2 regions of the Limosilactobacillus mucosae genome follow, and region 1 is predicted to be linked to the other one. Evidence: predicted binding sites of a transcription regulator. Region 1 holds the regulator's gene; the other holds the start of a gene.
What was found. The regulator LexA, encoded in region 1, represses DNA repair genes until DNA is damaged. The targets are predictions, from matches to a motif close to CNAACANNTGTTNG.

Region 1 (16,060 bases):
TCCACAGATCAGCAGGCAGCAGTGCCGGCAGCATCATTTCAACGGCACCAGCCTTGTCCATTTCTTCGCGAATGATGTTTTCAACCTTGCGAATCACGCGGTAGGCCATTGGCAGATAAGCCCAGACCCCGGCAGAGACCTGATAGATGTAGCCAGCCCGCACCATCATCTTATGACTGAGCGCTTCGGCATCAGCTGGTGCTTCTTTTTTGGTAGGAATCAAAATCTTTGATTGCTTCATAATTTAAAAAAATACTCCTTTGAACGGCTTCATGAAACGGAGCCAAGATTTTTAATGAATAAAGTAGCGTTGAATATCGTTCCAAGTAACCAGAATCATCAACAGCATCAAAAAGGCAAAACCAATAATCGTAACGATCCCCTCAGCTTTTTCGGGAATCGGCCGCCTGATGACTGCCTCGATAATGTTCAATAACAGCTTACCACCATCAAGAGCAGGAATTGGCAGCAGATTGACGATTCCCAGGTTGATCGACAAAAGGGCCAGGAAATTAAGCACGCCATTGATCCCCAATGCAGTCGCCTGCGAGGTGCCGGCATAGATCGCGACCGGTCCACCTAAGTCGTTGAGGCTAAAGCCGTGTGTAAACATGTGGCCTAAGACGCTGAAGATGAGAGTTCCGGCCTGGACGAACCGCTGCCAGCCAAACGTGATTCTTGATTTGACATCGGTTTTTTGTTCTTCAATAATGCCGACCTGACCAACCGTCTCATTCCCCTGCTTGACCTTTTTAGGCGTCATCGTCGTGGTATGCTGATGACCATCGCGCTGATACTCAACCGTCAGCTTTTTGCCGGGATTACCCGAAATTTCAGTTGCCAAAGCAGTCCAGTTCTTGGTTTTTTTACCATTGATCTGAGTAATTCGATCACCGGTCCGCAAACCTGCCTTAGCCGCTACCGAGTCAGAACGAACCGCGCCCAGTCGATTGCTGTTGGTTGGAATACCGCTAAGCGTAAAGCCCAGAATAATAAAGACGACCAAAGACAGCAAGAAGTTGTTGAACGGCCCCGCGAAGTTGGTCAGCATGCGATTACCCAGACTGGCAGAACGAAACTGCACGTCTTTAGGCGCAATCTGAACAACCGTGCCGTCATTTTCGATAATCGTAGCGTCATGATCGACAGCGTATGTTTTGACCGTGCTTTCATCACCATTGACATACCCTTTGATCCATAAGCCTTCATTCAGGTCATGATCAATCAGTTGCAATGGGATGCCTTGAAACAGCGTGTTTTTATCACTGGTATTGATGCTGGTGACTTTTTGCTGGTCATTGAGCTGAATGGCAACCGGCGTTCCGGGACGCAGCGACTCTTCATCTTCTTCATCAGCACCTGCCAGCCGGACATACCCGCCCAATGGCAGAATCCGGATCGTATAGGTCGTGCCATTTTTGCGATGCCACCAGATCTTGGGACCCATGCCAATCGAAAATTCACGAACCAGAATCCCGGCCCGCTTGGCAAAGTAGTAGTGGCCATATTCATGCACCAAGACCAGCAGTCCAAAGACAATAATAAAGGTAATAATCGTTAATATCACAGAATCGCCTCACCTTTCGGCCAGCTTAGATAATCCCCAGCAGGTACAGAGCCGGCATGACCAGCAGCATACTGTCAAACCGATCCAAAATACCACCATGGCCAGGCAGGATCTTACCAGAGTCCTTAACGCCGTAGAATCGCTTGAGTGCTGATTCGACCAGGTCGCCGAATTGACCCAGAATCGAGAGCAGCAGCGTCAAAAAGACCATCAAGCCCCAGTTGTGATAGCCAACTGGGAAGAAGTAGAGGTAAACGGCCAGAACCACCGTGGCCAAAAGCGTGCCGCAGATCGAGCCTTCCCAGGTTTTATTCGGACTGACACGCGGTGCCAGCTTGTGCTTGCCCAGCTTGCGGCCAAACAGATAGGCGCCGCTGTCAGTCAGCCAGACGATCAGCATGGCATACAAAAGCGTCGTAAAGCTGACGGCCCGGGCTGCCAAGAAATTGTTAAAGCCAATGCCGATGTAGAGCATGCCCAAAGCCAAGACGCCGGCATCGTCAAAGCTGAAGCGCTGTTTATGCACAACCGTATGCAGCAACAAAAGCAGCACCATTACGTACATGGCAAACAGCCGCGTGATGTGACTCGGCAAAAAGCCCAGCCAGCTGTTAGGCAGGACCATGATTGCCACGCCGATGTAGCTGACGATCGCTGGAAAAGACGTCAAAAACATCTTTTTCATGCTCAGAATCTCGCCCATTGCAATCATGCCTAATGCAACTGCTGCAATCGTTAATGGCCAGCTGCCGTAGACAATCAATGGAATAAAGATCGCCAAGGCAACGATCGCCGTAATAATCCGTGTTTTCACTAATCTTCACCCGTTTCTATTTATTTACCAAACCGCCAAAACGACGGTGTCGCCCTTGAAAATCAATCAGACAGCGTTTCAGCGTCTCGCCATCAAAGTCTGGCCAGTGTTCCGGCACGAACAGCAGCTCACTGTAGGCAATCTGCCAAAGCATAAAGTTCGAGATCCGCTCTTCGCCGCTGGTCCGAATCAAAAGATCAGGATCGGCAAACTCGCCCAACTGTGCTGACATCAGATGTCCGCTGATCGTGTCTTCCGTGATGGAAGCAGGATCAAGTTCGCCAGCTGCAGCCTGTTGCGCGATTGACTGCACGGCCCGTTTGATTTCATCACGTGCGCCATAGTTAAGCGCGAAGTTTAGAATCATGCCGTCACAGTCCTTGGTATCTGCCATCGCATCGTTAACGGCTTTTTGCGTTTTTTCCGGCAGCTTGGTGATATCGCCCATAACCGTTACCTTAACGTTATGCTTAACCAGGTCTGGCACGAACGTATTAAAGAAACGAATCGGCAAATCCATCAAGTAGCTGACTTCGCTTTCTGGCCGTTTCCAGTTTTCCGTTGAAAAAGCGTAAAGCGAGAGTACTTTTACGCCAAGGTCGCTGGCAGCAATCGTGACTTTCTTCACCGTCTGCATGCCCTGCTTGTGACCCGCCACGCGAGGTAGGTATCGTGCCTGCGCCCAGCGACCATTGCCATCCATGATAATGGCGACATGGGCTGGGATGCGGGACATATCCAATTGCGGCTCGTCTGCCGCCTGGTGATTCTTGTTAAACAAGAACAACCCTCCATTTCCGCATTGTTTTTAATTGCAACACTTTTCATTTTACCAGAAATCTAGGCCTGACTCTACATTTGTCACCAACTATGCATAATTTTAAAGCTGGTTTTTGCATTCTGAGTCTTCTTTGTCAGTAAAAATAAAAAGAAACCAACGCGAAGTGCGCTGATTTCTCTTTCGAATTAGAATATAGAACTTAACCTTCCATTAGTTCTTTTTCTTTTTCGTCGGCAATCTTTTCCAAGTTCTTGATTCCTTCATCAGTTTCTTTTTGAACCTTGTCTTCCAGCTTGTGGAATTCATCATCGTTAAAGTCGCCGTTCTTGTTACCCTTCTTCAGGTCGTCCATGGCTTCGCGCCGCACGTTACGAACCGCAACCTTGGCCTTTTCCAGTTCCGCCTTGACCTGCTTGACCAGTTCCTTACGCCGTTCTTCAGTCAGCTGTGGAATTACCAGCCGAATTGCCGAACCGTCGTTTTGTGGCGTCAAGCCCAGATTGGAAGCATAGATTGCCTTTTCGATTTCACCAAGCAGACTTTCATCATATGGTGAGATCAGCAGTTGCCGTGCTTCTGGAATCGTAATCGAAGCAACCTGATTCAAAGGCGTTGGCACACCGTAGTACTCAACTTTAACCGAGTTCAGCAAGCTGGCGTTGGCGCGACCGGCCCGAATATCAGCTAGTGCCCGCCGCAATGCGTCCCCAGACTTACTCATCTTTTCTTTAGCTTCTGCTAGGATTTGTTTACCTTCAGCCATTATTTATTCCCCCTCAATCGTGGTCCCAATCTCTTCGCCTTTAACGACACGGACAATGTTGCCAGGCGTGTTCAGATTGAAGACTACCAATGGAATGTGATTGTCCATTGACAGCGAGCTGGCAGTGGAGTCCATCACTTGCAGGTGTTTGTCCAAAATGTCCATGTGCGTCAGATGATCAAACTTAACGGCATCCTTGACCTTGTTTGGATCAGCAGAGTAGACGCCGTCAACGCCATTTTTAGCCATCAAGATTGCATCGGCATCCATTTCGGCAGCCCGCAATGCAGCCGTCGTGTCAGTCGAGAAGTATGGCGAGCCCGTACCAGCAGAGAAGATTACCACACGACCCTTTTCCAGGTGACGAATGGCCTTGCGACGAATGTATGGTTCGGCAATCTGACGCATTTCAATGGCAGTTTGAACTCGTGTTGGCACCCCAACTGATTCCAGCGCATCCTGCAGCGACAGACCGTTCATGATCGTACCCAACATGCCGATGTAGTCAGCTTGAGCACGTTCCATTCCCATTTGTTCACCGGTAACGCCGCGCCACATGTTGCCACCGCCGCAGACGATGCAGACTTGAACGCCCAAATCGCAGACCTGCTTGATTTCTTCAGCGATCTTCTTGATTACCGGCGGATTGATACCAAAGCCTTTTTCACCCGCTAAAGCTTCACCACTGAGTTTCAAAACGATCCGGTTGTATTTTACTTTAGACATTTGAAATTCCTTCCTGCTATGCATGATTTTGCAAAAAAAGCGCACCGATGTCATCGACCAGTGCGCAATTTCGTCAATTAACGAATTACTTCAGTTGTTCCTTGACTTCAGCAGCCAGGTCGCTTTGCTTCTTTTCGATACCTTCACCGACTTCGTAGCGGATGAAGCTCTTCAGCTTGCCACCCTTGGATTCAACGTATTCAGCAACCGTTACGTCTGGGTCCTTGACAAAGTCTTGGTCTGCCAGGCAGATTTGGGACAGGAACTTGTTAAGACGACCTTCAACGATCTTGTCAACGATCTTTTCAGGCTTACCTTCGTTCAGCGTTTCTTCCTTGAAGACTTCGCGTTCGTGAGCCAGACGATCAGCTGGAACTTCTTCGCGCGTCATGAATTCTGGGTTAACGGCAGCAACGTGCATGGCAACGTCTTTAGCCGTTTCTTCGTCAGCGCCTTGCAGAACGACCAGCGCAGCAATCCGACCGCCTTGGTGCAGGTAAACACCAAAGTTGTCGCCGTCTTCCTTGTTAACGAAGGCGAAGCGACGCAGAGAAACCTTTTCACCAGTCTTTTGCGTCGTGGAGATCAGGTCATCGTTCAGCGTACCGTTGGCCGTCTTGGAAGCCAAAGCAGCGTCCAGGTCAGCTGGCTTGTTTTCCAGCAGCACCTTGGTAACGTCAGCCAGTGATTCCTTGAATGGATCAGAAGCAGCCACAAAGTCCGTTTCTGAGTTCAATTCAACGATAACTGCCGTGTTGCCATCAACCGCAATGTTGGTCAGACCTTCAGCAGCGATACGGTCGCTCTTCTTGGCAGCCTTGGCAATCCCCTTTTCACGCAGCCAGTCCATTGCCTTGTCCATGTCGCCATCACTGGCAACCAGGGCCTTTTTAGCGTCCATGATTCCGGCACCGGACTTCTTCCGCAGTTCCATTACTTGCTTAGCTTTGATTTCAGCCATGAGTACGTCTCTCCTTAAAAATAGTTGTTTTTAATGAAAAAGGCTGTTTTGCGCTTAGGCCAAAATGGTCCAAACTGCAAAACAGCCCAAGCGTTAACTAATTTGGTTAGTTGTTGCCTTCAACGCTGTTCTTCAGATTTTGCAGATCGTCTGAAGAAACTTCCTTTGGTTCGTCAGCAGTTTCAACGACTGCTTCGGCTTGCTTGGCATCGTCTTGGCCTTGCTTGCCTTCGATGACAGCATCTGCCATCTTAGCCGTGATCAGACGAACGGCACGAATAGCATCATCGTTGGATGGGATGATAACATCAACATCGTCAGGGTCAGTGTTGGTGTCAACCATGGCAACGATTGGAATGTGCAGCTTTTGAGCTTCCTTAACAGCGATTTGTTCCTTGTGTGGGTCCACAATGTACAAAACGTCTGGGATGCGTGGCATGTCTTCAATACCGCCCAGGAAACGTTCCAGCTTTTCGCGTTGCTTAGTCAGCACGGAAACTTCCTTCTTTGGCAGTACGTCGAACGTACCGTCTTCGCTCATCTTCTTCAATTCCTTCAGGCGAGCAATCCGAGATTGGATCGTCTTCCAGTTGGTCAGGGTACCACCCAGCCAACGGTGGTTGACGTAGTATTGACCTGCACGCACAGCTTCTTCTTCAACAGAGTCTTGTGCTTGCTTCTTCGTACCAACGAACAGAACAACGCCGCCCTTAGCAGCAACGTCCTTCATGTAGTCGTAGGCCGTGTCGATCATCTTGACCGTCTTTTGCAGATCGATAATGTAGATGCCGTTGCGTTCCGTAAAGATGAATGGCTTCATCTTAGGGTTCCAGCGACGAGTTTGGTGACCAAAGTGGACACCGGCTTCAAGCAATTGCTTCATGCTAACAACAGACATGAATCATACCTCCAAATAGTTTTTTCCTCCCTGTCGTTCATCTGTCAGGGGCACCAGCTGGCACTTCCTCTGACATCCCGCCAGGTGTGAATTGGGCATTTAGCACCGACTGATAGTATACAAAAAAAGGCCTGCCATCGCAAGCCTTTTTTCTTCAATTATTTGAATTAGTCAAACTTAACCAGCTTATCAGAGGTCCCGGTTTCAATCAGGTCCTTATTGGCTGACAGACTGAATTTAACCATGTTCTGAACGGCAATGTTGGTGTAGAAAGCCGTGTGTGGCGAAATCAGAACGTTTTCACGTGAATTGAGATTCCAGAATTCTGGATAGGTCATGTTCTTGCCCACCATATTGTGGTTAAAGACTTTGGTTTCATCTTCCAAAACATCCAATGCTGCCCCGGCAACCTTGCCAGAGTCAAGTGCATTGATCAAAGCCTGCTCGTCAATCAGCGGACCACGCGAGGCATTGACGATAAAGACACCATCACGCATCTTATCGAAGGCTGCTTTGTTCAGCATGTGCTCAGTTGATGGGAACAGCGGAATATGCAGCGTAACTACCGTGGCCTTGGCATAGAGCTCGTCTAAAGTGTCAACGTAAAGGCCTTCTTTTTCCAGTTCTGGGTTGTGATAAACATCATAGGCGATCACTTTAGCACCAAAGCCCTTGTAGATATCGATTGCAACACGACCAATGTGACCAGTCCCGATAACGCCGACCGTCTGCTGATTCAGTTCTTGGGAAATCTGTGGGGCCCAGCGGAAGTCGCCACGCTCAAACTTGTGGAAGTATTCCTTGGTCCGCCGCAACAGATTCATCAATTGCGTAACGGAAAATTCTGCGATGGCAGCTGGTGAATATACCGGTACGTTGGTAACCTTAAACCCATACTTCTTAACCGTAGCTGGGTTCATGTTGTCAACCCCAACATTACGCAGGGAAACATTATGAATGCCATAGGAGTCCAGCTTTTCAAAAACCGCATCGGTATATGGCTTTTGCTGGTAGACAACTACCCCATCAAAGCCTTTTGCCATTGCGACCGTTTCTTCATCCAGCAGCTTGTCGGTAATTTCAACTTCAACTTCTGGGTTTTCTTGTTCCCATTCCTTAACGAAAGGTTTTTCATCTTCACGAATACCATAAGCTAAGATCTTCATTGATTTCATACCTCCGATTGGCTTAGTTGTTTTTCATCGTTACTTCCAGTATAACCCAAAAGTTCATAGTTTAACAATTTTAGCTATTTTTGTTTATGAAAGCTCTTCAAAAGAAACCTAAATGATGAGAAAACGCTTCTAAAATTCCAATTTCATAATCAAAAAAACACGATGTCTGCAAAACATCGTGTCAAAATTATTATCCTAGTTTAACCAGTTTGTCGCTGGCTCCCGTCAAGATCAATTCACGACTGGCATCCAGACTCTGCTCAACCATATTGCGCACGGCTTCATCGGTATAGAATGCAGTATGCGGTGTAATCAAAACGTTCTCGCGCGATTCAAGATTATCAAATGCCGGATAGTTGGATGGCTGATTGGCCATATCCTTGTTAAAAATCTTGGTCTCATCTTCCAAGACATCCAGAGCAGCCCCACCAACCTGGCCGCTATCAAGCGCTTCAATCAGATCCTGCTCATCGATTAAAGAACCGCGCGACATATTAATGATCAAAACACCCTTTTGCATTTTGGCAAAGGCATCCCGATTGAGCATGTGGTAAGTTGATTTAACGGCTGGCACGTGCAAAGAGATCACCGTCGACTCTTTATACAGCTCATCTAAAGAATCAGTAAACACGCCAGCCTTAACCAGATCTGGCTTAGGACGATGATTGTAGACCATCACGCGGGCACCAAAGCCCCGGCAGATATGCGCCATAACTCGGCCAATATGACCCGCGCCAACAATGCCGACCGTCTGTTGATTGAGCTCGCTGGCAATGTTTGGCGCCCAACGATAGTCGCGCTTGGCAAACTTATTCTGAAATTCCTTAGTTCGCCGCAATAGGTTCAGCAGCTGCGTGACGCCAAATTCAGCAATGGCAGCTGGCGAGTAGACCGGCACGTTGGTAATCTTAAAACCATACTTGACTGCCGCTTCAGCATCGATGTTGTCAACGCCAACGTTACGCAAAGAAAGGTTGTGAATGTTCATCTCATGCAGCTGTTTTAAAAGGTCAGCCGAGTAGCTTTTCTGCTGGTAGGCAACCACACCATCGCAGCCCGCGGCCAATTCAGCCGACTCAACGTCCAGCGGCTTGTCCGTACAGATCAGCTCAACGTCTGGATTGGCCCATTGCCAGTTTTTAACATAAGGACGTTCATCTTCACGAATCCCGTACGCAATAATCTTCATATCTCAAATTCCTCCACTACATAAACAAATCTTTATCTCCAAAAAAGATTATACAGACAGATTTAATTGAATGGAAGAATCTTTAATCAAATTTTAATATTATGTGCTCGCAAGTAAGCAATTTTCTTAGCGCGCGACTGATGTTTAAAATGCCATTCCGCACTCAGCGCATCATGCTGATTATCGAACTCCTCATAGTACAAAAGCTTGAGTGGATGGCGTTTCTGCGGTCGGGTATACTTGGCTCCCTTGCCAGATTGATGCATCGCAAACCGGCGCCAGACATCCGTAGAGTAGCCGCCATAAAGCGTGTGATCCGCGCAATAGAGCACGTAAAAATAATAATGCTGCTCAGATATTTGAGCCATTAAGCATCGCCTGCACTTCCGGACCATACTTACCATCTTCGCCCGCCACGATCAACGGCGGCATAATCCGCGTCCCATTCGGCTTGCCGTCTTTAATTGCCTCAATCAGCACCATATTGGCCTCCATGCCTGGTTTGGGATATACGAACTTGATCCGCTTGGGTGCCAATCGATGAGCCGTCATTGTCGCTAAGATTTCCGGCAGGCGGTCCGGTCGATGAACCAGATAGCCGCGTCCATTCATCTTCAAAAGGCCGCTCATCCGATCGCAGACCATTGCCAGATCAATCGTCAATTCATGACGGGCAATGGCCAGATAGCGATTTGGATTTTTTTGACTGGCCGGCGCGTTCTTAAAATAAGGCGGATTGCACACGACCACATCGGCTCGGTCCTTGGCTACGTATCGGTAGACGTTGGCAACATCATCATTGATCACTTCATAGCGGGCTGTCAGATCATTTAAGGCTACTGATCGCCGAGCCATGTCAGCCAGCCGTTCCTGCAGCTCGATTTCATAAAAATGTCCCCCCAGCTTATGGTGCAAAAACAAACCGATTGCGCCATTCCCGGCACACAGATCCACGATTTTGATTTTTTGACGCTGATTTGGCCGCACAAAATCTGCCAGCAAGACGGCATCTAATGAAAAAGCAAAAACTTCACTGGATTGAATGATTTGTACTCCTTGCGCGCTGAGCTGATCAATGCGCTCGTTTGGTTTAAGCTGAACGGTTGTCATATTTTTCCTCACTTGGTTGCTAATAATTTACTGTAGCTGTATATGTTTGCTTGCATGTTTGAGTATGGTTCGTCATACTAAATATATAAAATTACTTTAAAAATTGGGAGTTGTTTAAATGCTCTATGATTTCTTGGTTCATCTGGTCAATCCGCTGTTAACGCTGTTTAACGGTCGGCCTCAGATTGAACATAAAGATCGCCTTCCCGAGGGCAACTACATTATCGTCGCACCACATCGTACCTGGTTGGATCCGGTATTGTTAGCACTGGCAGTCTATCCTAAGAAATTTACGTTCATGGCTAAAGAAGAGCTGTTCAAAGGGCGGTTTGCCAACTGGTTTCTGCGCAAGCTGGGGGCTTTTCCCGTCAACCGCAAAAATCCCGGCCCTTCTGCTATTAAAACACCGGTCAAACTGCTTAAAAATGGTGATCGCTCAACTATCATCTTTCCGACCGGCTCGCGTTATTCCAGCAAGATCAAAGGCGGCGCGCTGATCATCGCCAAAATGGCCAACGTGCCGCTGGTGCCAGCCGTCTACCAAGGGCCATTGAAACTAAGCAGCATCTTCAAGCGACAAAAACGCAAGATCAATTTCGGCGAGCCAATCTACATTGACCGTAAAATGCGCCTGACTGATGAAAATCAGCAGGAATTGGAACGACAGATGCAGATGGCATTCGATCAGCTGGACAACGAGCTTGATCCCAATTATCACTACTACATGCCCGAAAAACCAAAAGACGACGATTTTTAATCGGGCTTATCAATTTTAAATTAAGTCTTGACTTTAGCCTGACAGCTGGCCACTAAAAATCAGTCAGACTGACCAGGATTTTCGTCAATATTAATCAAAAAGGATCGATGCAGTGCACCGGTCCTTTTTAATTGCTATTTGCCTGCCTTGCGCGCTTGAGCCTTCATCGCTTGCATCATTTGGTGCAGTTTGCGATCTGAAGGTTTTTGGCCCATTTGCATCATCATCGTCCGCAGCATATCTTCAGAAATCGGCGGATTGTTACGCAGGTAGTTTTCCATGTATTTCCGAGCACCAAAGAAGCCAACCAAAAGGCCAACCAGCAGTGCCAGGATGATCAACATGATACTAAGCCCAGTACTCATGGATGTTTCCCCCTTATTTTAGATAACGATACTAATGTTACACGATATCGGCGTCAAATAAAAGACGCATTCGATGAATTAATCATTGAATTAGTCGTCACGCAGCCCTTTTTTGCGTTGAATCTGCCGAACTTTTTCCGGTGTAACCTCTTTGCCATCCTTATCAAAGATCCGCATCATCTCAATATTTGAGCGAAAAGCCTCTCGGAAATTCTTGAGATATTGATCGCGCAGCTGTTTGCGTTCAGCTTTTTCGGCCGCGGTCAGTCCTTCCGCTTTGTTTTTGTGTGCCAGCTCATTGATTCGTTTGAGCAGCTTTTCTTGTGCTTGTGAATCAGCCATAATTTTCTTCCCCTCTGCCTTAAACAGCGATTTTTACGTTACTTAGTGTAGCGAACGCCGCATTATTTAGCAAGCAATCCGCGCCGTTAAGTTTCAACGAACGTATGTTTGAAAATATTTGGCAAGTATGATATAATTGCTCCAAATCTGAAAATGAGGTGGCAACATGGTAAAAACAGCAGCCAGCAAGCAAATGGCCGTTCTCAGCTACATTCATCAACAGGTCGCCACTCACGGCTATCCGCCAACTGTTCGCGAAATCTGTAAAGCTGTCGGCCTTTCATCTACGTCTACCGTTCACGGGCATATCAATCGGCTTATCAAGAAGGGGTACCTGCAAAAGGATCCTTCCAAGCCGCGTGCCCTAGAGATTACGCCCGCCGGCATGGATGTCTTGGGAATTGCGCCAAAGCAGGAAAAAATTCCATTGTTAGGAATCGTTGCTGCCGGTGAGCCGATTCTCGCTGTCGAAGATGCAACCGATTATTTCCCGATCCCGCCTTCGATTCCGGACCATAACGATCTGTTTATGCTGCAGATTCAAGGTAATTCCATGGTCAACATGGGGATCTTAAACGGCGACAAGGTTATCGTTCGTAAACAGGATACCGCTAAAAATGGCGATATCGTAATTGCCATGAATGATGACAATGAGGCTACCTGCAAGCGTTTCTTCAAGGAAAACGGTCATTATCGCCTGCAGCCAGAAAACGATACAATGGCCCCAATCATCCTGGACCGGGTAACCATTTTAGGCAAAGTCGTTGGTCTTTTCCGCGATAGCATCTATTAAAAAAAGAGATGGGAGTTTTCCCATCTCTTTTTTAATCTTTATTATCAGCATTAGACTTTTGACTGCTGGCAGTTACTGCATCAGTAGTTTCAAGGGGATGCCCCAGCTGTTTTAAAATCATTTGCCAATCATGATCCGGATTTTTCACCTTACATGAAACCTCATCCAGATCCACGCGCCAGACATGAACCGGATCAACCATTGCTGCAGTCAGCGGATGCGGCATTCTGGCCACATAATGATGCATCATCACGGTTAAGGCATGCACCTTGTCAGCCGCATCAGTCAGCTCTTTAACCGTTCCTTTGCCAATCAAGCTGCGAAACCGGGCGCTAAATGCACTGTCTTGCGGCGCGGGAAGCAGTTGATAGTCGCTTTCCATCTCAACACCAATATGCGAATTAGCCTGCATCAAACGAGCGCGCTGACCGGCCGCATTCCCATGAAAGTAAAGATGAAAATGTTGCTGCTCATCCAATTCATAGCCAAAGTGGACCGGAACGACATACACCGATTCGTCATCCTGTACGCCGAGCCGCGCAATATCGCAATGCGCCATCACCCATTCAACCGTCATCGGATCAAAATAGATATCATTTCTCATCAAAAAGCGCCTCTTTTATAATCGTTTTTTAATAAATTATAAAAAAGGCAATGACGAATTGCAATCTCAGTCAGCTTGAAAATTTTACAGCTGCTGCTTATCAACGTATTGGCGCTGATGATTCTTTTGACCGGCTAAGACGAAACGAGCCGGATCCGCACTGATGTCGTACTCAACATCTGCTTTATTCATTCCTAACTGGTCATTGAACTGCTGCTCATAGGCCGCAATCGAAATCAGCTGGCGTTCACTGAGATCTCCAGCCACGTTGCTCAGCTGTTCTTGATAGCCAGGCTGCAGAATCCCGCTGTAAAACTCGCCTTCCGCACCGGATCCATAGCTAAACAGGCCGACGCGCTCACCTGCCTTTAGATCAGGGTCGTTTTGCAAAAGCGACATCAAGCTTAAATAAAGCGAACCGGTATAGAGATTGCCGACCCGGCGGCTGTAGTTTTGGCTGGCCAGCAGTGCCTTGCGCAGACGCCAGGCCGTTTGATCATCCCGTTCACCCAAGACAGCTTCCAAAGCTTTTTTGCCCATTTTAGTGAATGGCAGATGAAAAGCGATTGCCGCAAAATCATCCAGCTTGCGATCCGTTAATTTTTCATAGCGACTCAGCGTATGCTTGAAAAAGTCAATGTAGACGTTGGTCGAATACTTGCCATCGACCATGGCTTCAGTAGCATAAAGCGGCCGCCAAAAGTCCATCACGTCTTGCGAATAAGCAACGCTAGTCCGTTCAATTGCCAGGATCCTCGGTGCAGCCGTAATCAGCATGGCAACCGCTCCAGCACCCTGCGTAACCTCGCCAGCCGTCTTTAAGCCATAACGCGCCACGTCAGCTGCAATTACCAAAACCGCCTTTTCTGGCTCCAATACCACCTGTCCTCTGGCAAATTGAATCGCAGCCGTTGCTGAATAGCAGGCTTCCTTAACTTCAACGGTCCTTACGTAGTCATCCAGATTCAGCAGCCGCTTAACATAGATTGCGCTGGCTTTAGAATTGTCGATTCCTGATTCGGTAGCAACGATCACCGTGGCAATGCGCTCTCGATCACGTTCATTCAGCATTTTGTCGGCAGCAGCAGCTCCCATTGTCACGATATCCTGCGTAGGCGGTAAAACTGCCTGCTCGCTTTGACCAATCCCAATTAGATATTTATTGGGATCGACACCGCGCACTTTAGCCAGTTCAGTCAAATCAATATATTCCGACGTTGTCGCAAACGCCATCTTATCAATTCCGATCTTCATCTGCACTCACCTAGTCTACATCGGCAATCGGATTTTCTTTAGTCAAGTAGTGTGGTGCGCTCGGCTTTTGACCAAAGTAGTGTTCAATCAGCTTTTGCAGCTCATCCATCGCCTCATGCGTCCGCAGAATCTGATCCTCATTAACTGCTTCCATAACGATAACCACGTTTTTAGAATCGCTGGTCAGCATCGTGCGTTGAGCATCACGCCAGTTTAGACTGCGGCAAACGGCACCCTCATCGTCATAATAGAGAATCTCGCCTTCCCGAGCTGGATCATCTTTGTCAGCGCCAACTGGTTGGAAGCTTTCGCCGCCCTTAGCCTTGCCCAGATGCATGTCACCGGCGATCTTATCACGATCCTCGATACCAACAGGAACGCCATAGCGCAGCGAGATGCTGTTGTAGACGTCAACCAATGGCTCAATCGGTTCAAAAACGTGTCCTTGGCTGGCCCGCTTAAGCAGTGCCTCAATTGATGCTCGGGCACCCTTACGCTTAGGGAACTTGGCATAGGCTTCACGCCACTGTGCAACGACTGGATTATCACGGAAAGTTTCTTCTTTGGTGAACTTGGCTGATTCCGCGGTTGCCTGTTTTAATAATTCAGCACGTTCGGCCTTGTTTTCATCCGTATCATGGTTATCAATCCCATCAACGTACATAATTGCAATCTCTGCATCTGGAAAGACTTCCCAAAAACTTTCATCTACTACGACACGTTTCATAATAAAACTCCTTTACTCATTTAATGTCTTTATTATCTCTTAAATATCGTTAATAATTTCTTTGACCGCCTGCTTTAACAAAATCCCAGTCTTTTTCCAGATTTTGGCGCATCCGCTGCAAGTAGTCGTGAGCCTGCTGCGCTTCTTGAGGTGAAAAGCCTTGTAAAGCAACGTCATTTGAATGCTCGTTTTCACGAATGATAAACGGGTATAATTCCGCTCCTTTTTTCGTGACGTACATTCGCTTGATACGATGATTGGCCGGATCGGACCGTCGCACGATCAAGCCGTTTTTTTCCAGTTTGGCAACTGCTCTGGCAATCGTTGTTTTATCCATCAAGATTAATTTTGCCAAATCGCGTGCAATAATGCCAGGGTGCTCATAGATTCGAACCAAATATACGAATTGACCGCGTGCCAGATCCAGCTTCTTAAATTCCGCGTTAGCCATGGCATCTAGGGCTCGCGATGCCATTCCCATCTCGCGCAATACATCGATCAAAGCTTCCCCCCCTTTCTTGCTCAATATTATATCGATAATCGGTTGCAATTGCAACTTTAAACCAAAACATGAAAATTATTCACAAATTTTCTTATAAAATTTCAGATTAGGGGTTTTCTTTTACACGGCAGTATAGTAATATAATTAACCGTAAGGAGTGCCGACATTCACTTCTTTCTTGACTACCAGCTATTTGGTACGGTTCCGTTTCTTTAAACTGCGGGGAATCGTTATCTGATAGCTTTTTTTATTTATACATATTGAATAGTCACCATCAACTATAATCAGCGTCAAACTGCTGGCAGGTTAATTCAGGAAAATCCTCGTGGTCGCAAACCTACTGGACCTGTGAAAATTCAAATCTGGAGCGGTTGCGAGGGTTGCAACTACCTACTTCGCTCCGATTTTTGGTAAAAAGTAGGTAATGATTTTCTCATCATATGTTTTATACCGATTTTCGTGCATAAAACCGTAAGTAAGACTGCACAGAACACTGAGCAGCTTAACGTTCCTGTCCAAGACTGCGTCAAGTTCAGCCTGGCTACTTAAAAAGCACTGGCGGTCACGATCCGGTTTGAGTCTCTTTGATCGCCGCATTTCGTCATTAAAACTGCAAAAAACTCGTTTGATCCGCCATAACGCGCGACCAAACGAGTTTTATTTTAATCAAATTTAAGCTTTAAGATTGTCCATCGTTGAATTCAGCAGCTGGTCGACCGTAACGTTGCCGTG
Region 2 (16,060 bases), 260 kb from region 1:
TGGTCCTCTACGCATGTGCTTCATCTCCTTCCTGAATCTGTGAATGCAGAATCTGCTGATAGGTTGGATTGTCAGCCTTCAACTGAGCATGCGTTCCTTGTCCAACCACGCGTCCTTCATCCAGTACCAAAATCAAATCGGCATCGGCAACCGTTGAGATCCGCTGCGCCACGATCACCGTCACGGCCTGCTTGATCTGCGGGTCGGCTTTTAAGGCCATTCGTAGCTGGGCATCGGTTTTAAAGTCTAACGCTGAAAACGAATCGTCAAAAACATAAACGGATGCTTTTTTAATGATCGTCCGCGCAATTGCCAACCGCTGCCGCTGTCCACCCGAGAAGTTGCTCCCGTTTTGCTCAACGACCGCATCCAGGCCACCAGCTTCCTTGACGAAATCAGCTGCCCGGGCTACTTCTAAGGCATGCCACATCTGTTCATCATCAGCCTGATCATTGCCAAACTGCAGATTGCTGCGAACCGTCCCCGTAAACAGCACGGCTTTTTGCTGCGTTATCGAGATCAAGCTGTGCAGATCATGCTGGCTCAGGCGATTGATTGGCTGATCGTTGACTCGAATCTCGCCTTTTTCAATCTCTAAAAGCCGTGGAATCAGATTCACCAAAGTTGACTTGCCTGATCCCGTTCCGCCAATGATTGCCAGCGTCTGACCAGCCTTAACCTTAAAATTCAGATCGGCTAGCGCCAGTCGTTCAGCGCCATGATAGCGAAAATCGACATGATCAAAGCTTAATGAGGCTGGTTTGCTCAAATCGAGCTTTAGCTGCTGATCCTTTGGCGCATCGTGAATGCTGATCGGCTTTTCCAAGACCTCATTGACTCGAACTGCCGATGCCTGCGCCCGTGGAACAAAGACAAAGATCATCGAAAGCATCATGAAGCTGATCAAGATCATTACGGCATAACTTAAAAACGCGATCAGATCACCAACTTCCATCGTCATGTTCGCAATTAGATGACTGCCCATCCAGATGATGCTGACGTTGGTTAGACTCAAAATCAGGGTCATTACCGGAAACATCAACGAGACCAGCGTAAAGGCCTTGATTCCAGTATCCGTATAGTCGCGATTAGCCTTTTTAAAGCGTTCCTGCTCAAAGTCGTCTTGATTAAAGGCCCGAATTACCCGCACGCCAGTCAAGCCTTCTCTAAAAATCAGATTGATGCGGTCAGTCTTTTTCTGGATACTCTTAAACAAAGGCGTGGCCATCGACATGATAATAATAATGACTACTGCCAAGATCGGCAGACTGATCAGAAAAATCTTGGTCAGTCTTGGTTCACGCTGATAAGCCAAAAAACAGGCCGCCACCAACATGATTGGAGATTGAATCATCATCCGCAGCATCTGGACGATCACGTTTTGAATCTGCACCACATCATTGGTTGAGCGCGTAATCAGAGATGAGGTTCCCAACTCTGACATCTCACGCTCCGAAAACCGAAAAACACGGTGATAGATCTGAGCCCGCAGATTTTTGCCGACCTTCATCGCCTGTGTGGCTGCAAAATAAATATTGCCAATTGCCATTAACAGTCCAATCAGCGCGACTCCCATCATGATCCATCCTTCATGAGTAATAAACGACAGATCCTGCTTGACTACCCCACGATTGATAATTTCCGAGGTCAGCGTTGGAATCGTCAAGTCACAAATGACCTGACCAACCATAAATAAAACCGCCAAGACAACGGCCCACCATTGCAGATTACGTTTGGCAATCTTAAGCATGACTATTCTCACCTTCTTTATTTTTTAAACATTCATTTTTGATGTTTTGATCAATTTTTAAAATCAATCGATTAAGTTCTGCTTTTTCCTCATCACTCAGCGTTCCGAATAGAGTTTTGCAGAACCATTGATGACGCTGATGATTTTCTTTTGCCAGTTCAGTACCTGCTTTGGTCAGCCGCACATGAATGACGCGCTTGTCGCTGACATCGCGCTGCCTTGTAATCAGACCGTCTCTTTCCATTCTGGTCAGAATCTCAGTCATTGAACCCGGCTTGATCTGTGCCAGACTGGCCAATTCACGCTGCGAGATATTCTCATGTTTCGACAATAGGAACAAGACGCGTCCCTGACCATGAAAGCCACGCTGTTTAGGCTTGGATACCATTCGAATGTCCATGCCCAACAAAAACAGATGACCAAACAGCATTTCATCGCTAATCGACATTTTATTTCCTCCAATTAAAATCGTTAGGTACATAACAGTTATGTACCTAACGATTTTTTAGTTTACTCTCTTTCCCATAATCGTCAAGCTTTTTTTGAGAATAGAAAAAGCACCCGTTTTAACGGATGCTTTCACTGAGCAAAAAACCATTGCCAACCGTCCAGCGTTCATGACCATTGGCAATGTTGATATTTAGTTGAACTCACCAGTCATTGGATCCATCTGTTGGTATTGACCGGTTGCTGGATTGTATTTGTAGATTCCTTTTAAATGCGAGACATTCGGATCCTGCCCTGCACCGTTGCTGGTCCGTACGTCAACCTGCCAGCTGCCATCACTGGTTGGTGAGGTCATGTATTGGTCGCCATTTTCCGGCTGTAGACCAGCGGCTTGGTTAAGTCCATCAACCACCTGATCGTTAACCGTTGCAGCCGCCTGCGCTGACTCATTTGAAGCAGCTGCCTGACTGACTGCCGTTTGAGCTGCTGATGTCGCTGGCTCGGCTTTCTGAACCGCTGCGTCTGATGATTGAATAGCCGCACTATCAAGACTGCTGGAAGTTGCGGCTGCAACTGATGAACTGATACTTTGCGACGTTTGGCTGGCCTTACTGGTTTTGGCAGCCGCATGCTTCTTTTGAGCCCGCTGATGCGAAACTGCTGTCGCTGAGCTACTGGAATCGGCTGACTGATTGTTGCCGGTTGGAGCGCTGACTGATGCACAGCCAGTTAAGCTCAGCACCATTGCTGCCATCAACAATCCCGTTAGCCAATGCTTCGACTGCTTAATCATGTCAACCGCCCCTTTCCGGATTCAATTTTTCATTACCATTGTAACTCATTTGCAACAATAATGTAACATTTTTTCGAACCGGTATTTATGATATCCGCTGCTGATTTGGCAAGCCATCAGCCAACCTGCTGCTTTCGTGTTTCGGATCAGACCAGCTGCTTAATGGTTTAATTTGCATTTTGAAACACACGTTCGTATAATTGATTAAAAGTTACCTGAAAGGATGCCATTTTGAGATGCTTGACTACCATAATGAACCACATGGCGTTTATTTGATGATTGACAATAAGTCTTTTTTCGCCAGTATTGAAAGCGTTCAGCGCGGAATTGACCCATTGGATTCCGTTCTGCTGGTCATGGCTGAACATGAAAATAATGGCAGCGGTCTGGTCGTCGCCACCTCGCCACTGGCCAAAAAGCACTTTGGCATTCGCAACGTTGACCGCGGCTACAAGGTTCCCAGTGATGCCAGACTTTTAACCGTTCCGCCGCGACTGGCGCTTTATCGGCAAAAAAACCGGCAGATCAATCAGATTTTCCGTCGCTATGCCGATGCTGATCACTGGTGGCCATACTCAATCGATGAAAGCATCCTTGATCTAAGCGACACCTGGCCATTTTTTGGCGCAACTCCTGAAAAAGCAGCGGCGGTAATTCAGCGGGCTGTTTTTGAAGAACTTGGCTTGCGGACTACGGTTGGGATTGGTGAAAATCCATTGCAGGCAAAACTGGCCTTAGATCTGTTCGCCAAGCACGCGCCTAATTTTCAGGGACGGCTTTCATATCATGATTTTGCCGCTCGTATCTGGCCGCGACATGATTTGACCAATATTTGGAGCATTGGTAAAAAAACAGCTGCGAAACTAAATCTTTTAGGCATTAATTCCGTTGGCGATCTAGCTCATACCGATCCTCATTGGCTTAAGCATGAATTTGGCGTTGCCGGTACTCATCTTTACGCGTTGGCTTGGGGTATTGACCGCACTGATCTTTCCGTACGGCTGACCCCTAAAAATCCCAGCTGGAGCAGTTCACAAGTCATGCCTAAAGATCTCAGCCGTCAAAAAGACATTGAGCAGGGTATCATCAAGGTTGCCAACGACGTAATCGATCGACTCAGCAGGCATCATCAAAAAGCCGGTCGCATTCGCCTGGGAATTGGCTATGCCAATGGCGTTACCGATAAGAATGGCCGCACCAGCTATAGTCATGAGATTACCATTGAGCCAACTGCTGAACGAAAACTGTTGACCGATCATCTGCTTGGCATTTTTCATCAGGCTTGGTCGGGGGCTGCCGTCCGCAATATTTCCATTGCATTGAGCCGGCTCAGCGATGCCAATACACAGCAGATCTCGCTGTTTTGATTGATTGTTGATATTCAGCATGACCTCGCTGCCAACTGCGGGGCGATTAAAAATTTAATGAGGTAAACCATGGATGATTCACTTGCCAGCGCTGCTCATCAAATTGCTGAACAGGTCTGGCCATTATTTAAAAGACTGCCTAAAACCATCTATCATATTCTGGTAGTCAATGATCATTATGACGATCAGTTTAACTTTTTTTTTGAGATCTACCGGCCACATTTTAGAACGCATTCCTATCCTCTTTATTCAATGTCCAACCAGCAGCTGGATCAGTTAGAAACACTGCTACGTCTGCTGCGCGAACAAGAGGGTCTGCAGATCAACATTGATTTTCGTGGTTTTGGTAATCAACGCTGGCCAGAAAGTCAGCGCCGCATTGTCTCCCACCCTTATCAAGCACCGACATTTAAACAGGAACCGATTATCAAGAATTCAGCAGTTTCGCCCACCATGTCAGCCCCGGTTCGCCTACCTAAGTATCATGACGAAGAAGCGGTCAAGATTGCCAGTGCCTTTTTTAAAAATGAATACATTGACTACGGCATGGGTAAGTGGCATGGCTTTCGGATTGCTGAGCTTAATGAGGTTGAAAACGAATTTGCCACCCTGCCAATTGAAGTTCCCCAAAATCATCAGAGCCAATTTGCGATTCGATCATTATTGAAACTCAGCATCGATCAAGACCAGCCCGTACATCTGCAGCTGCAGTTTGGCGGCCGCTGCCATGGCATCAGCGGCATGATTTTAGGCACCACCGAGCAGACCGCTTTTATCAAGCCAGCGCATCAGCACCAATTGGCCTTGCCATTAAAATTAATTTGCCATGGCGAGTTGCTGGTCAACAATGACAATGATCGTGATCAGCAATCCGAGTCGCTATAATATCTTTTTCAATTAAATCTTTTGCAGAGTTTTCCACGCCCTGCATCATCCCCAAAAGCCCCCGCCTTATTTTGACGGGGGTTAGATTTTTTTATGTTCTTGAACGCGCATCGACCTTTTCAAACGGTAAATTCCAAAAATTTTGCGTTTGAGCGCCACCGAAGAATCGTTTTGCCTACTGCTGATCAGTTGACGAGGGCTAAAAAGCGAAATGTTAACCCAAAATAAGAAAAAGCGGCCTAATCAAAAGACCGCTTAAATATTGTTATATCAGTAATTCACTTGCTATTGTTCGCCTCATTAAGTCAACCCAAATATCAACCCAATTTCTCTGTTTTTGAGAGTATCTGTTTGTGAAATGAAATAAAAAAGTGCATCATATCAACGATTGAAGACGTTGACAGATGCACAATGTTGTTAGGATTGGGTATACAGGGATCGAACCTGTAAATTATGGATTCAGAGTCCACTGCCTTACCATTTGGCTAATACCCAATAAGTTGAGTTGATTGCTTTTAACAACGATTATTAGTATACATAATAACCTATATTGAGTCAACACTTTTTCCAAAATTATTTTTAAAACTATTTATCGTCCAGTTTGTCACTTGAATTTGACTCACGAATTATGGTTGAGATTAGGTTTCGAATGCATAATCCATCCAGACAATCCACGCAAGCGGCAAAATGCTAAAATCAGTGCTGCTATCCGTAAAATCATTTAATAGCCAGTACCAGTTCACCTTCATCATAATACTCAGTATAATCTAAGCAGACAGTATCCAGTTCAAAATTATAAAAGGACCTTTGATTAATATTTTTCATTTCAATAGGAAAATAGCTGCCTTTGTGAATAAAATCAAGTCCTAAACAATCAGGATCCTTAAATTACCTACTATATCTTAATTTTTAACCGATTGTAGGTAACTGTATACTCAACTCACCTAGCTTTACCTACTTTAGGCCTTTTTTCCTTAGATAGTAGGTAAAAATGTATATTTTGGGTTTGTTTGAGCTAGACCGACTTTGTGAACTACCTACTATTGGGGGATTTTTCCCAAATAGTAGGTAATGTTAGGAGGGGCCTAACTCAATATACAATAATTTTTACCTACTTATACATCGCTTTTTTCGAAAATTAGGTAATGATATTTCCGTCATATGTTATGATGCAAAATTTTTGAATAACCTTTGCCATCAAATCAATAGTCACTTTATAATCCCTGCTGAATCAAACCCAGCCAAAGCCTAATTAATCACACTGCCATAAAAGACCGCGCTGCTCGTCATTAACATTACTGCTCGCTGTCGCAGCTGCTTTAAGATATCTATCATCCCATCGAAACCATTCAAAGTTTATGACTGCATCATTTAACCACGGTGCTGTCAATTTTACCGATCAGCACCGAGCAATCGCGTAATAGCGGGTATTTATCGAAATCGCCATCAACTTGGACTGTTCTGGAACGACTATCAGCCACTTATTTGCCATCGTTCTTTAGTTGCATCAATCATGCCTAGTTTAGTAAGTAAAAAAAGGTCAACGTACGAAAATCGCACATTGACCTTTTAAAATTATTAAGTTTTAATTTTGTATCACCCACACGGGGATCGAACCCGTAACTCCGCCTTGAGAGGGCGACGTCTTAACCAATTTGACCAGTGGGCAATAGTAACGTACATGTATTAGTTTACGTTACTATGATGGATTTTGTCAATCAATATTTTGAATTATTCATAAGAAAGTTCAATTAAATATACCGATTCGCGTGGAATATGCGACGTCGTAACCCAGACATCATGATATCCCGGAATATCACCACGCGTCTGCTGGTAGAAATAATCTAACAGCTCGCCATTTTTGGCAACGAATTCCGGCGCCAACCGATTAACCATTAATTTACTGTCTGGAAAATAAAAATCAGAATCAGCGATCTTCAAATTATCGGGAATCGTAATCGAAATCGCATTTGAATAGAGTGGCATCCGCGTTTTGATCAACTCGGGATGATGATTGATCTTGGACAAAACGTAGTACAAAGTATCAGAATTACTGGCCATCTTATCGCTTCCTTATTCTCTCTTCTCTTAATTTCACCACTGCATTTCATTTTAGCAGAAAGGGCTAAAAAAAGTTAAGTCATTCCTCCAACCGTCTGTCATAATTATTTAACGAAATGTCGAATCAGCCAATTAACCAGCCATAAAAATAGGCCATAAGCTGCAGTCCCCAGTATGATCAGTCCCAGCCAGATCACAGTCTCTTTTTTCAGCTGACCTGAAGCAGCAATCATTGCCGCTGCGCTCATACCACCAAGCAATGCGTATGTTCCCACCGTCATCAAAAGGCTTTTTTTAGAGTTGATCCTCTCTAGCAGCCAGTCAAGATAATACCATTGAATCAAGGCAACCAAGCTAATAACAGCTATTATTTTCCAAAAACCAAGCGGCGGTGGAAAATCTGCTCCCAGCATCGCTATTCCGAGACTGCCAATAATAAAGACAGCCGTTTCACTGATTTTAATTTTTTTCATAACCAAATTCTCCAATATAATCAAAGGCAATCAAAAAGCATGATTCTGACCATCATCAAAATCATGCTCCTACTGCTATTTTAATCAAAAGTCGTCTTGAGACCAGCCCGTTCAACCGCCTTTAAAAGCGTTAAGACGATCAATGCCTCAATTGGCCAGGAGATAACCTCTTTGGGTAGTCGTACCATCAATAGTGCCATAAAAGACATCGCACTGCTGCTCTGCCCTATTCCCATCAAATAGAGCCAAAGTGTCGTAAAAAAGACATTAGTAATCAGAATCTGGCAAAATTCATAAATCAGGATTCGCCGCCAGTTGATCTGCTGCTGATATAAGAACATCCCGGCAATTATTCCTGAAATCGCGGCTGATAGAGTGAAACCAGGAAAAAACATGGCCCCAGAGCTCAACAGCGTATTACTGATCAGGTCGTTGATAATCATTGACAGCGCGCCAATCCATGGTCCCAGTAAAAAGCCAATCAGTGCCGTGGCAATAAAGCCTAAACCAATCTTTAAGACTGCCGGATCACCAATCGACAGCTTCTCCAAAATAATCTGCAGCGCGATCAGCATTGCTGCCAGCGCCATTCTCTTAGTATCAAACTTGGGACCGTGCAGTGACAATATTTTCATAATCAACATCTCCCTAAATTTTTTGTTAGGGATCAACATTGACCATGGTCTCCGGTGGTGAATGCGGAAAATACAAGCAGCCGCAGCTTCCTTCCGGTTTCCACATTCCGCTCCACCGGACAATAACTCATATTTTCCTACCCCAACGCTTGATATTGTACGACTTAAAGCTTTATTTTTCAACATTTGATCTAATATCATTCGTATTTTAATCCAGATGATAATTTAGACATTCGAGATTGGATTTACTCATAAATTACCTGACAACTTAGCGTATAATTTAGTTAGCTTATTTTTACAGCAAAGAAAGGATTTTAAAAATGGCCACTCAAATCAGCAATCAATTTTTAACCCTGGCAGATGGCAACCGAATGCCACAAGAAGGTTTTGGATTATACAAAATCACGGATGAAAAGGAAGCCGTCAACGCCATTAAGTGGGCATACGAAACCGGTTACCGTTTATTTGATACGGCGCAGATGTATGAAAATGAAGAATTCGTCGGTGAGGGTCTGCGGCAGCTGTCCGCACCACGTGAAAGCTATTTTGTTACGACCAAGGTTTCAGAAGCCAACCAAGGCTACGACCAAACCAAACAGTCGGTTGTCAGCTCATTAAAAAAGCTTGGCCTAGATTACGTTGACCTACTTTTGATCCACTGGCCGGTTCACCAACACTTCTTTGAAACCTGGCGAGCCTTTGAAGACTTGAAGGCAGAAGGATTGGTACGTTCGATTGGCGTTTCCAACTACGGCATGGTGCATTTGGAATATCTGGCAACCAAAGCGCGCGAAATGCCGGTTTTAGATCAATTGGAGGTTCATCCCTGGCTAACGGAAAAACCAATGCTTAAGTTCAATGCCGAACACAACATCATTACGCAGGCCTGGAGCCCACTTGGCCGCGGTAAGCGTCTGGATGATCCAGTGCTGCTTAAATTAGCTGCGGCACACGGAAAAACGCCTGCTCAGATTATCCTGCGCTGGCATCTGCAAAACGGCATTGCCATCATTCCAAAATCCGTTCATCAAGACCGCATCGAAGCCAATGCCGATATTTTTGACTTTAAGCTATCACCAGCCGAAATGCAGCAGATTGACGCTTTGAACACCAATCACCGCATCAGTAAGGAACCAGAAATGGTCTACGAATTTGGCTACCAATATCCATATTAATCTTTAATCGTCATTAGACAGCGTGGTGCAGAGTTTTTCTGCACCATGCTGTTTTAAGATCTCTTAAATTTCGTGTTAGGCTGTCTTCAAATTAGACGTCACTGAGGCAAAAAGGTAAAATAACCTTACAACTGCCGTAAAGGAGGGAATCGCCATGCGACGCTTTTTTAGCACCATCATGCTTTATGCCGTTATCCTGATTGGCTTTAGCTGGGTCTATCATAATAACGACAATGCACGGGCTGCAGTAAATCGAATCGCCTATGTCGCGCAGGCCAACTTTCAGCAGCTAAAGAGTCGCGTGACTGGTCAAAAAGCAACCACTACCGCTTCAGCCAAGACGCAGCAGACCAGCAGCGATTCAGATTCGGTCAGTGGTCGCTGGAAGAAAACAACGGCCACCGTCTATGTCAGCTATGAAAACCAGACGCTGCAGCAGGCCGCCTTGGATGCAATCGCCAAATGGAACGCTACCGGAAGCTTTAAGTTCACGCAGACCAGCAGCAGAAAAAATGCCGATATCGTAATGACAACCATGAGCAAAGACAACGATGCCGCTGGAATGACTCAGATGAGCGTTGATTCATTAACCGGCTATTTCGTTCATGGCACGGTCTACCTAAATACCGCCTACCTGCTTGATCCTTCCTATGGCTATACCATGGAACGAATCGTCAACACGGCTGAGCACGAATTGGGACATGCTATTGGGCTGCAGCATACCAATGACATCTCAGTCATGCAGCCAGCCGGATCGCTCTATACCATCCAGCAGCGTGACATTGATGCCGTCAACGAGCTTTACAGCAGCCAGGCCAGCTCCAGCAGCGCAACCAGTTCTAGCATCAAAACCTCAACTCAAAACGTCGCTGCCAATTAAAAAATCGCTAAGATTGATCAACCAATCTTAGCGATTTTATTTTATGCCAGCACACAGCAGACCGCAGCCAGAACTGCCGGCAGCATCTGCATTGCCCAAACCTTTTTGCCAACCGTCAGACCGCCATAAAAAGCAACGACAATAACAAAGCTCAACAGCAACAGCCACACTTTAATCAAAACGGTGCCGCTAAAAAGCCAATAGCTGATGATTAAAGACAGACCCAGCATACCGTTATAGATGCCTTGATTGGCAAATGACACCCGTGCTTCTTTTTGACTAACGTATTCTTCTGACAGTCCAAATGCCTTGGCCTGTTTAGCGGGACTGGCAAACATTTCCAATCCCATAATCCCCAGATGCTCAATTCCAACCAGCATCGTTAGCACCATTGCTAAAATTTCCATGAATATCCCCCATTGATTAAATGTCTAGCTAATTATTGCAAGAAACCTGGATAAGCGCAAGCAATTAAGAATGCAAAACGCGCCTGCTGCCAGTGGCAAACGAGCGCGTTTTTTATTTAAGATGTCGATAGATGTGAAACAGCCAAAGCCAGGTGCCAAGCAAAAAAACACAGTAGCCGGCACTAAGCCAGGCCAGCCAATGAATGAACGGCAAGACTCGCAAAGCCGCGATGACATAAAAGCAGATTGTCAATACGCACCAGATCGCCAGCCTGTTTTGCACCCGTTCCAGTTCAGCCTGCAGCTTTTCTTTTTTCATGATTTATTTCACCGTCATTTGCAAAAGCGTTGCCAATAAAGCCCCGGCTAACGGTCCCAGCATCGGTACCCAGGCATAGTCCCACATTGCCCTTGATTTGTTCGGTACTGGAATGATCGTATAGGCCAAACGCGGTCCCCAGTCACGAGCCGGATTCAGCGCAAAGCCAGTCGTCGTCCCCAAGCCGGCCCCAATTACAAAGATCACCAGCCCAACAACGACCGGTTTTAACCCAGTCGTAAAATCCCCTAGATTATAAAGCACCAGCATAAAGACAAACGTCGCAATCAACTCGCTCAAAAAGTTGAACAGATTGCTGCGAATCCCAGGAACGGTTGAAAAAATACCGATATTGTTGTGCTTAGGATCCTTGGTCGCCTTAAAATGCGGCCAAAATTGGATCATGACTAAAACAGCACCCAAAAACGCTCCTAAGAACTGCCCAACCAGATAAGGCGCCACCTGCGACCAGGGAAAGGTTCCAGCTACGGCAAAAGCAATAGTGACCGCGGGATTTAGATGTCCCTGCGCACCAAACGAAGCCGCCACGTAGACTCCCATAGTTACGGCAATCCCCCAGGCAAACGTTACATAGAACCAGTCGCTTTGACCATGCGCCATCGTCTTATTTAGATTCAGGCCTGCACCAACACCGCATCCCAAAACGATCAGTGTCAGCGTACCCAAAAATTCTCCCAGCATTTAAAATTCTCCTTAATTAAATGGTTTTAATAATTTAATATTTAGTTTTCAAAACTATATCTATTAAATTAAAAAACGCCATTCGCCAGTCCCAGCGAATGACGCGAAAAATTATTTTTCGTTTTCCTTCATTTGTGCGCGCAATTGATCGCCAACTGCCTCAAAACCAGGCTTGCCCAACAGACCAAACATGTTCGTCTTGTAGGCCTCAACGCCCGGCTGGTTGAATGGGTTGATCCCGTTTAAGTAGCCGGAAATGCCCATGGCAACCTCAAAGAAGTAGATCAAACTGCCCAGCGTGTATTCATCTTCACGTGGAATGTGTACCGTCATAACTGGTACGCCACCGGCATTGTGCGCAGCAACCACGGCTTGGTAGGCCTTGGTGTTGACCCAGTCCATGTTCTTGCCTTGCAGGTAGGCCAAACCATCCAGATCGTTTTCAGCTGCTGGAATCGTAACGTCATGGTTTGGCGTATCCAGCTTAACAACCGTTTCCATCAGGTTGCGCATACCTTCTTGAATGTATTGACCAAGCGAGTGCAGATCAGTCGTGAAGTTGGCACTGGATGGGTAAATACCTTTTTGGTCCTTACCTTCAGATTCACCAGCCAATTGCTTCCACCATTCGGCAAACATCGTCATGTTTGGCTCGTAGTTTTCCAGCAGTTCGGTCGTGTAGCCCTTGCGATACAAAATGTTACGGTAGGCTGCGTATTGGTAGGCCTCGTTTTGCGTCAGGTCTGGGTTGGTGTATGACTTTTCAGCATCAGCAGCCCCAGCCATCAGTTGGTCGATGTCGGCACCAGAAACGGCAATCGGCAGCAAGCCAACAGCACTCAAAACTGAGTAGCGGCCACCAACGCCATCTGGAATTACAAAGGTTTCCCAACCGGCATCGTCAGCTTCAGTCTTTAAAGCGCCGCGCTTGGCATCGGTCGTAGCATAGATGCGCTTGTTGGCACCGGCTTCACCATACTTCTTGACCAGCAGCTCACGGAAAATCCGGAAGGCAATGGCTGGCTCCGTGGTCGTACCAGACTTGGAGACCACGTTAACCGAAAAGTCGCGGTCGCCGATCAGCTTAACCAGATCATGCAAATAAGATGAACTCAGTGAGTTACCGGCAAACAGAACCAGTGGGAACTTGCGATCAGCTGGCTTTTGTGAGTAGTAGAACGAGTCGTGCAGAAAATCAATGGCCATCCGCGTACCCAGGTATGAGCCGCCGATCCCGATTACGACCAGGACTTCTGAATCTGATTGAATCTTTTGCGCCGCCTTTTTGATGCGATCAAATTCTTCATGATCATATTCCGTTGGCAGATGCAGCCAGTCGCGGAAGTCGGCACCGGCCCCCGTCCCGTTGCGCAGCTCGCTGTCGGCCGCGTTGACCATCGCCTGCATTTCGCCCAGTTCGTTTTCGTGCACGAACTTCTTCAGTGCACTGGCGTCAAATGAAATTTGCGTCATTAAAAAAACACTTCTTTCCTTAAATCTATCCAACATATGATTTCACAATAAAATAATAGCCGATTGTGGAGCCGGTTTCAATGCTGATCTGGGACTTGTCACTATTAATGAAATCGTTAATAAGCATTATGCTTGTAAAACACACGGTTGCGCAAATAAATATAAAAAAACTAATCTCAAAAAGCGCCACCCTTCAAATGGCGACGCTTTAAGCAATCAGAGTGTTGATTCAGTTAAGCGGATTGATTATTTTGACGTGCCTGCATTAGCTGGAGCACTGATTTCACCGGCTTGAACTTTATCTTCTTTCTTTAAGCCAAATGCACAGATGATCGTAACGACTAAAACGATTGCCCCCAAAATATAGTAGGTGTGCTGGAAGCCAAATGCATCGTACCACTTACCTGCTAAAGTCGAAAAGACAAAGACCGAAATTTGCTTGGCAAAATTAGACGCTAGCGCATAAACTGTCGCATACAGTCGCAAATCAAATGAACCGGAGATGTACTTCATGATTGAAACCAAAACCAGTGGCATTTCAAAACCAGCCAACAGCCGTAAAACAATGACCCAGACAACCGATGGCGACATTGCAGAACCAATAATCCGCACACCTAGGATCAAGCCATAGATAATCAGGCCGTTTTTTGAACCAATCTTATTGATAATGTAAGGCATTGGAATCATCAACAGAAATTCAAGTGCCGTCTGCGTACTGGTCATGTAGCTGTATGCCAGTGTCCCTTGAGCCGCAGTATGGAAAAAGCTCTTGAAAAAGATAATAAATTGCTGATCAAAAACATCATAGATTGCTGAAGTTCCAATATAAAACAGCGAAAGGTACCAGAAATTCTTTAACTTAAAAATCGAACCCAGCTGCTTCATATTTAATTGTGAGGAAGTCTTGTCAACACCAACGGCAGCCAGATTATCAAGGTGAATCTTATCACTAAAGACCAAGCAACATGTCAGGATCACTGCTGAAACCGTGCAGGCCCAAAAGATTGAGTTGGGGCTCCACAAAAACAGCCGACCACCAATCAGAGAAGCAATTGCACCGGCCAGCGAGCCACCCATTCTGGAGTGACCATATTCAAATTTATTAGTCAGACTGGCCCGCTGAACGTATTGCTCAATTACCGAAACCCCACCATTTAAGATAAAGCTAAGATAGATCCCGGTTACAAAACCAACCAGTGCCGTATTCACCTTTAATAATGGATGAAAGACCCATTGGAAATATGGACCGACTAAAATCATCCCGATTGCAATCGTGATTACCAGGTTCTTTTTCATTACCAAACGGTCGGAGATAACCCCAAAGATTGGTTGGAAGATTAAAGAAACCCCTGACATCATCGAAAAGACGAACCCAGCTTGAACACCATTGAAATGGGCTTCTTGTTCAAGCCAAAGCGTCAAATAGCCAAAAACGATTGCCCAAGTAAAGAAGTAGGTAAAGTGCGTAATTGGAAAGCCCCAAAAATCCTTGGTTGCATGCTTTTTAGGCGTTGTTTGTTCATTATTCATGATAATTCCACCTCAATCTAATCGTAGTTATATGGAACTGGTTTGCCAAAGTTTGGCGTACCATCGTCATTCCAATCAAAAGGCTTGACCAACGTATGGCGATTTGGATCATACAGAGGGTCGCCCTTGATTTCGGTATAGTCGCGGCAGTGATATACCATCAGATCAGTTTTACCGTCTTCGGCAACCGTAAATGAATTGTGTCCCGGTCCATACTGGTGTGTCGTCAGGTCACTTTGAAAGACTGGTTCTTTAGACTTGCTCCAGTTGTCTGCATTTAAAAGATCAGCCTCATCAGAGCAGGTCAGCATCCCCATTGCATAGTTTTCATCGGTTGCACTGGCAGAATAGGTCATAAAGAAGCGGCCGTTGCGGTGAATAACGGCTGGTCCCTCGTTAACCCAAAAGCCACGGATCTCCCAATCATATTCTGGTTTTGAAATCATGACCGGTTTAGTAGCCAGCGTCCAGGGATTTTTCATTTTAGCGATATAGAGATTAGAATTGCCGCGAATGGCTGGATCTTTTTGTGCCCAGACATAGTAGTGGTCACCTTGCCAATCAAATTCGGTAGCATCTAAAGAGAAGGTGTCCTTATCCGTCTTGATCTGCCCTTTTTCAATCCATTTTTCTTCGGCACAGACAGGATCTTCCTGATCGCATTCGATGCAAAACATACGATGTTGGAACATGCCATTATTATCAAATTCTTTGGTATGTGAAGCCGCGAAGTAGATGTACCATTTGCCATCAATAAAATGAATCTCTGGTGCCCAAATCAACTGGCTCATTGGACCACTGCCGTCAGGGTGCTTGCGCCAAACCGTTCTTGGTGCAGCATGCGCAAGTCCTTCCAAAGTTCTTGCTCGTCGAATCTCAATCCGATCATATGATGGTACGGAAGCCGTAAAGTAGTAATAGCCATCAGTGTGCTTATAGATATATGGATCCGCACGCTGAATGATTAGTGGTGCCGTATAGGCCAATTTACTCATTGATAATTCCTCCTAAAACATTTGTCCGGTTAACCTTCTATAATGTAACCGATTTCCATAAAACTTCATATAATATTTTTAATATTTATCCGCATAAATTATTGATAAACAATATTTTAATTGGCTATAATCAATATCGCAGGCAATATGCAGCGTTTGCACAACCTT

Region 2: H0G69_RS02060 (Y-family DNA polymerase) is a predicted target of LexA. The motif match lies at 3,172-3,185, and genes of this name have one in related genera.

What each region holds. Positions count from the first base shown of each region.
Region 1 covers NZ_CP058954.1:708,352-724,411, reverse strand. The annotation lists gene H0G69_RS03540 (proline--tRNA ligase) at 1-241, opposite strand, end outside; gene rseP (RIP metalloprotease RseP) at 293-1,567, opposite strand; gene H0G69_RS03530 (phosphatidate cytidylyltransferase) at 1,593-2,381, opposite strand; gene H0G69_RS03525 (undecaprenyl pyrophosphate synthase) at 2,398-3,168, opposite strand; gene frr (ribosome recycling factor) at 3,362-3,925, opposite strand; gene pyrH (UMP kinase) at 3,929-4,651, opposite strand; gene tsf (translation elongation factor Ts) at 4,737-5,612, opposite strand; gene rpsB (30S ribosomal protein S2) at 5,719-6,510, opposite strand; gene H0G69_RS03500 (D-2-hydroxyacid dehydrogenase) at 6,678-7,676, opposite strand; gene H0G69_RS03495 (D-2-hydroxyacid dehydrogenase) at 7,876-8,874, opposite strand; gene H0G69_RS03490 (GIY-YIG nuclease family protein) at 8,961-9,242, opposite strand; gene H0G69_RS03485 (tRNA1(Val) (adenine(37)-N6)-methyltransferase) at 9,226-9,984, opposite strand; gene H0G69_RS03480 (lysophospholipid acyltransferase family protein) at 10,103-10,741, shown strand; gene H0G69_RS03475 (YneF family protein) at 10,876-11,106, opposite strand; gene H0G69_RS03470 (DUF896 domain-containing protein) at 11,197-11,448, opposite strand; gene lexA (transcriptional repressor LexA) at 11,615-12,241, shown strand; gene H0G69_RS03460 (pyridoxamine 5'-phosphate oxidase family protein) at 12,273-12,845, opposite strand; gene H0G69_RS03455 (hydroxymethylglutaryl-CoA synthase) at 12,930-14,099, opposite strand; gene H0G69_RS03450 (B3/B4 domain-containing protein) at 14,110-14,826, opposite strand; gene H0G69_RS03445 (MarR family winged helix-turn-helix transcriptional regulator) at 14,876-15,328, opposite strand; gene H0G69_RS03440 (ribonuclease H family protein) at 16,001-16,060, opposite strand, start outside.
Region 2 covers NZ_CP058954.1:446,497-462,556, reverse strand. The annotation lists gene H0G69_RS02080 (ABC transporter ATP-binding protein) at 1-24, opposite strand, end outside; gene H0G69_RS02075 (ABC transporter ATP-binding protein) at 8-1,750, opposite strand; gene H0G69_RS02070 (MarR family winged helix-turn-helix transcriptional regulator) at 1,743-2,198, opposite strand; gene H0G69_RS02065 (hypothetical protein) at 2,391-2,990, opposite strand; gene H0G69_RS02060 (Y-family DNA polymerase) at 3,227-4,357, shown strand; gene H0G69_RS02055 (hypothetical protein) at 4,427-5,242, shown strand; tRNA gene H0G69_RS02050 (tRNA-Gln) at 5,666-5,737, opposite strand; tRNA gene H0G69_RS02045 (tRNA-Glu) at 6,839-6,911, opposite strand; gene H0G69_RS02040 (hypothetical protein) at 6,974-7,303, opposite strand; gene H0G69_RS02035 (hypothetical protein) at 7,408-7,776, opposite strand; gene H0G69_RS02030 (folate family ECF transporter S component) at 7,857-8,411, opposite strand; THF riboswitch at 8,465-8,558, opposite strand; gene H0G69_RS02025 (aldo/keto reductase) at 8,732-9,586, shown strand; gene H0G69_RS02020 (M57 family metalloprotease) at 9,741-10,466, shown strand; gene H0G69_RS02015 (DUF1304 domain-containing protein) at 10,508-10,873, opposite strand; gene H0G69_RS02010 (hypothetical protein) at 10,986-11,192, opposite strand; gene H0G69_RS02005 (MIP/aquaporin family protein) at 11,196-11,894, opposite strand; gene H0G69_RS02000 (glucose-6-phosphate isomerase) at 12,006-13,367, opposite strand; gene H0G69_RS01995 (oligosaccharide MFS transporter) at 13,614-14,897, opposite strand; gene H0G69_RS01990 (glycoside hydrolase family 43 protein) at 14,915-15,892, opposite strand.